One region of the Planococcus sp. TJ-307 genome, then DNA from elsewhere that is predicted to be linked to it. Evidence: riboswitches for the same ligand, from Rfam matches in the RefSeq annotation. Region 1 holds a riboswitch; the other holds the start of a gene.
What was found. A riboswitch is a leader RNA that binds a small molecule or an ion and turns the genes downstream of it on or off. The one in region 1 is predicted to bind cyclic di-GMP.
Positions count from the first base shown of each region.

Region 2: another riboswitch for cyclic di-GMP. It lies ahead of AC4EHK_RS00480 (amidase); the one in region 1 lies ahead of flgB (flagellar basal body rod protein FlgB).

Region 1 is NZ_JBZDOJ010000004.1:34,045-37,154, reverse strand. It holds gene fliE (flagellar hook-basal body complex protein FliE) at 5-301, opposite strand; gene flgC (flagellar basal body rod protein FlgC) at 382-837, opposite strand; gene flgB (flagellar basal body rod protein FlgB) at 843-1,244, opposite strand; cyclic di-GMP riboswitch class I at 1,326-1,412, opposite strand; gene AC4EHK_RS13985 (flagellar hook-basal body protein) at 1,636-2,472, shown strand; gene AC4EHK_RS13980 (flagellar hook-basal body protein) at 2,487-3,110, shown strand, end outside.
Region 2 is NZ_JBZDOJ010000001.1:108,570-111,679, forward strand. It holds gene mgtE (magnesium transporter) at 34-1,392, opposite strand; cyclic di-GMP riboswitch class I at 1,518-1,606, shown strand; gene AC4EHK_RS00480 (amidase) at 1,653-2,522, shown strand; gene AC4EHK_RS00485 (HEAT repeat domain-containing protein) at 2,710-3,110, shown strand, end outside.

The DNA.
Region 1 (3,110 bases):
CGTATCATACCTGCATTCTCATTACTTCTTGATACGCTTCAACAACCTTATTGCGGACCTGCATTGTCATTTGCAACGACAAACTGGCCTTTTGCGAAGCAATCATGACTTCGTGTACATCCTGTACTTCTCCTGTCACCAATTGGTTGGTCAGTTTGTCTGATTCATTTTGTGCTTTGCTTACTTCTTTTAACGCGTCTTTAAATATTTGTCCAAACCCTTCAACTTTATTTTCAGGCTGAACTTTATCGAACAATTGATTTTGGATAAAAGGTGTTTGAATCTGGCCGATTTTCTCCATGGGGACCTCCTTATAGAACTATATATTTTGTGTTTTTCTTTTCTGCTCTGGCTTAAGCGGCATACTGAAAACTGAAATGATTACTTCCCGATCTCCAAAGCTTTCATATACATGCTTTTTGAAGCATTCAATGCGGTAACATTCGCTTCATAAGAACGGGTTGCGGACATCAGGTCCACCATTTCTTTCAGCGGATCCACATTGGATGTTCGAACATAGCCATCTTCTCCTGCATCCGGATGTTCCGGGTCGTAAGACAAGTTAAACGGTGTATCATCTTCTCGAATTTCCGACACCTCAACACCAGATACTGCCGTGTTGTCTCTATTAATAACCGACTGCAGTTGATTGGCAAAAGGCGAACCACCGCTTTGCGACAATTCCACTGTTTTTCGGCGATAAGGAAGCCATTCTCCATCTACAAGCTCTGCCCGATTTGTATTGGCGTTTGCAATATTGGCGGACACGACGTCCATCCGCATACGGTTGGCGGTTAAACCTGAAGCACTAATATTAAAGCCACTGAATAAACTCATCTTTTTTATCTCCCTCCATTAATAACTGAACTGAGACTGTTGAGCTTGCCGTTGACCCGTTCGGTAACTGCGTTGTACCATAATTGATTTTTTGCTAACTCCGCCATTTCAACATCCATATCGACATTGTTGCCATTGTTGTTGTATTTTGTGGAGCTGTTGGTAAGAATTTCAGTTTTGCCTAGTGAAGATTCATTGCTGAATGAGAGGTGCCGATCATTGGTTTTGTAGCTGGAGAGGCTTTGATTATTTATTGCGGTATCCATTGCCGCTTGAAAATCGACTTTTTTGCTTTTGTAGTTGGCCGTGTCCACATTGGCAATATTTGCTGAATGCACGCGTTGTCTTAGTGTCGAAGCTGAGAGCGCTTGTTCCATGGACTCAAGCGATTTAGGGAATATACTCATCAAAAAACTCCTTTTTTTTACAGTTAGATAAGTAATAAAAATCCACCTCTAATATAGGTGGATTCGAATCAAATCTACCATTTTGGTGACCCGGCTGCCGTGTACACTGTGTATTTAGGCCCGTGGCTTTGCGTATTTACCTTTCGAGTAAATTTGCCTTTTTCATAATGATTTTCTAGTATTTATTTATTAAACTCGTTATTTCGTACTATTTTCAAAAATTAATATCAAAGTGATAGTATCACGTTTCTACATTTTTGTATATTTTTCTTTTGTAAAAAATTAAATGATATATTTTCCATATTAATATATTCGCCTCTATTTATTTCTCATATTTAGTGATATACTACGCGATAACTACCATTAAGCTACTAAGAAGGAGAAAAAGCCCATGTTTCGTGGATTATATACCGCTACATCAGGGATGATGGCCAATAATAGGAATCAACAAATATTGACAAATAACCTATCAAACGCCAATACTCCAGGTTTTAAAGGAGATCAAACCGTCTTGCGCGCTTTTCCAGATCAATTAATTACAGCCATCGAGAACGGAAAAAAAGGTACAATAGTACCACAAAATATCGGGACTTTAACCACGGGTGTATATGCCCAAGAGGGTATTCCCTCATTTTTACAGGGACCGTTAAAAGAAACAGGCAATTTAACCGATATGGTGCTGATGGATGAATTACTCCCAACAAATCCAGAAACCCAACAACAAGGTTCGATGGTTTTTGCAGTAGCTACAGAGAACGATGAAGTTCGCTACACAAAAAACGGAACTTTTTCTGTTAACACTGAAGGTTTACTGACAACCAGCGATGGGTTTCCCGTCCTAGGCCAAAACCAGCAACCGATTCAAGTAGGTTCTACTGATTTCACCGTGGCAGACAATGGCCAAATCACTTTAGCAGATGGTACGCAAGGAGATCGCTTGTGGATCGGCTATACGGAAAATCCACAACAATTTGTTAAACAAGGTCAGAATCTTTTGCGCTGGGAAGGCGAACCTGATGCCCTTCCTCAATTTATCGATAATGCTGCTCTTTTGAATGGAACGGAAAGTTTTGTCAAACAAGGGTTTATCGAACAATCGAATGTGGATTTGACGAAGACCATGACAGACATGATGACATCTTACCGCGGCTTTGAGTCAAACCAAAAAGTTATTCAAGCTTATGATCGCAGCATGGAAAAAGCAGTGAATGAAATCGGGCGCGTCTAGGAGGAATTGTAACGTTGAACATTCAAATGAACACCGCCAGCAACACCATGGGTGAGCTGCAAAAAAAAATCGATTTGATCGGCAATAACATTGCCAACGTGAACACCAATGGCTACAAACGACAAGAAGCCAGTTTTTCAGATGCACTTGTCTTATCCATGGAAAAACAAGTCGGACCGCAAAATGAAGTGGGACGAATTACGCCTTACGGTTTGCGACTGGGTGCCGGAGCAATTTTGTCCCAAACGGCAACCCGCAATGAACAAGGCTCTATGACCCAAACGGATCGTCCGCTTGATTTTATGATTCAAGGCGAATCGGCTTACTTCCGCGTTGAATCGGAAGGAAATGCATTTTATACAAAAGATGGATCTTTCCAAGTCCAGCCAGTACCGAACTCAAATCAAGTAAGTTTGGTTACCGCGAGCGGAGATGCCGTTTTGGGAGCCGATAATCAGCCGATTGTTTTCGACAATGATTACGACACGCTTCAACTAAATGGTAATGGCACGTTGGAAGTCTCCTTTAGAGACCCCAACAAACAACCGGCTGACATCCAAATGGGCATTGCCCAAATAGATCGGCCGGAATCGCTTGAAAAAATAGGCGGCAACCGTTTCCGCCTGACTGGCACTGAA
Region 2 (3,110 bases), on a different contig from region 1:
ACTGGGAATAAAGATAATTGCTTAAAACATGAATTACATCAACTGAGAAATAAACAGAGTGGCCATGCCAAAGTATATTAACAGCGATAAAATATCATTGATGGTGGTAATTAACGGACCGGATGCGACAGCCGGATCAATATTTAACCGGTAAAGAATGAGTGGGATAATGGTGCCTGCTAAAGTTCCGATAATCAACGTCATCAACAACGAACCACCAACTACAATGCCCAGCACAAAATTTCCTTGCCATATGTATGCAATCAGTAAGATGAGAACAGAACAGATGGCGCCGATAATGATGCCGACCCATAACTCCCTAATGATGAGGTTGATGGTTTGTTTGGCGTCCAATTTCTGTGAAGCCAGTCCCCGGACCACGACAGACAATGATTGGGTGCCTGTGTTTCCGGTCATGCCGGCAATCATTGGCATAAAGAAGGTCAAAGCGACCACTGTCTGCAAGGTGTTTTCAAAACGGCTGATGATCCCGCCCGAAAACAGCCCGATGAACAGCAAAAGAATCAGCCAAGGCAAGCGACGATAAGCTGCTGTTAAAGCAGGCGTGTTAAAATCGATTGATTTACCCGAAGCGGACAGTTTTTCAATGTCTTCGTTTGCTTCCTGCATCACTACGTCAATTACGTCATCGACCGTTATGACACCGACAAGGGTATTGTCTTTTTCGACAATCGGCAGCGTAACAAAGTCATAGCGGCTGATCAATTGGGCTGCATCTTCTTGATCGGTCAACACGTCGGCTTTTACAACGCGATTGTACATAACTTCCTCGATTTTGTCATCGAGATTTCCAAGAATCAAATCCTTATAGGAAACAACGCCCACCAATTTTTTATCTTCATCCACCACGTAAAGGTAGTTGAGGTATTCGGCCAATTCGGCAAAATGCTTAATTTTGTCAACGGCTTCCCGGATGGTGTAATGGCGCGGTATCCACACATACCGATTATTCATCAAGCGGCCGGCTGTTTCAGGAGGATACGTCATGGTGTTCTGGACAAAACGGGAATCGTCCTGGTTGATCTGCGACAGCAGCTCTTCGATTCGCTCGGGCTCCAAATCTGCCAACAACAAAGCCAGGTCGTCATTGTCCATGCGGTCAAGGACCTGTGAAGATTTTTCCAGCCCTAATTTTTGAAGAATATCGATCTGCTCATTTTTGGGAAGTTCCTGCATCAGGTCGGTCAATTGGCGGATCGTCAGAAACAGCAAGAATTTATTGCGGTGTTTGTCCGGCAGATGCCGGTACTGTATGGCTATGTCATATGGCTGGAGTTCATCCAGGATGTCCTGAAATTCATTTACTTTGCCTTCTTTTAAGGACTTGATCAACGCCAGTGTAATTTCGTCTTCACGTAATGCTATAGACATTTGGTTCACTCCTTCTGTACAGGAAATACAGGAATCCTATTGTTGATTATTGCGTTAAATCTACTATTTGAAAAGGATTAAAAAAAAGATGGTAAAATTGAATTATTTAACATATAATATAAAAAATCTGAAAAAGGCAAACTTCACCGAAAGGGAAGGACGCAAAGCCATGAGCCTAACCGCCTGAAAAGCGCAAGGTTGTCAGGTTGCCTGGGTCTCGTTCTGTGAGCCACGGCTAACAGAACGGGAGGATAAGGAAAATGAGAAAAATAATGATAGCAGGTGTGTGGTTGTTGTTTATGCTGACACAAAATGGTTTTGATGCCCAGGCTGCTGGTGTAAACACCAAAGCAACTTGGCTATGGAACCCTTGGATGATCTATAGTGACGAAGCGGGAACGCTCGATTTTTTGGAAAGCAAAGGGGTCAACAAGGTTTACGTGCAAATTGATGCTGATATTCCATCGGGTGTTTATGAAAGTTTTATCGTAAAAGCAAGAGCCGGCGGCATGAGCGTTTATGCGCTGGATGGAGCGGCTGACTGGGTAGCGCCAAAAGGATTCACTAAACAGGATCGGTTGATGTCCTGGCTATCAACATATCAGAAAGAGGCTGCGCCGGCTCAAAGATTTGCCGGAGTCCACTTGGATGTTGAACCTTATCTATACAGTGGTTGGAATACCAACCGGGCAGCAACCGTTAAATCTTATCAGGCCTTGCTGACAAAAGCTAAGTCCAGTACGGCGGCATTAAACCTTCCGCTGGAAGCCGACCTGCCTTTCTGGTTTGATGAGATTTCCTACAAAAATACCTATGGCAAAGGAGTACTCGCTGAATGGGTAATTGCCAATACGCACAGTGTCACCTTGATGGCTTACCGGGATTCAGCAACAATGATTACAGAGCTGGTAAAAAACGAAATTGCATACGGTGAAAAGCATGGAAAACCGGTGGTGGTAGGAGTTGAAACCGGCCAGACTGATGAAGGAGACGCCATTTCTTTCTATGAAGAAGGAGAGGCCTTCATGAATGGCGAGTTAGCTGCTGTATCCAATTATTATACAGGAGCAAAAGGATTTGGCGGCATTGCGATTCATCATGTCGACAGTTGGAAGACGATGGCTCCTTAAGGAAGTTCTATAGAAAATATGTGAAACAGCAAGGTAGGCCAACTTGGTCACACCTTGCTGTTTTTCTGTCAATAAACAGAGAGTGGATATGATATAATATCCATAAATTATCAGATCTTATAATTTTTTTGAAATATTTGTATGTGTACAAAACGATGAGGAAGCTCTGAAAAAGGAGAGTTGTTTGATGATCGAAATGTTTATCTGGATTATCTTTAGTTTATTGGCGATTCAACTGCTGATATTGGCTTTGTTAATTGGTTGGAAAATGAACAATCTAGCCGAAGAAAAGGAAATAAGAGGAATGATGGAAACCTTGAAGCCACAGTTTCAGCAGTATATTGAAGGAACAGAGCTCATCGAGCCCATTTTGCCTGCAACAAAGAAGAATCAGTTTAAGTTGATGGAAATCATGCTTGACGAATTTTTAGCTGAAGATTTAAGAGAAGAGCAACAAGCAAGAGTTCAACTGCTGGCCGATAAATACTTGGTAGCACATTACCGCCGTACATTAAAAAAAGGGCAATGGGCGGAGCGTGTCAATGCGCTGTATTTTATTGAGGACTTCAAGCTCTTTTCTTTAAAAGA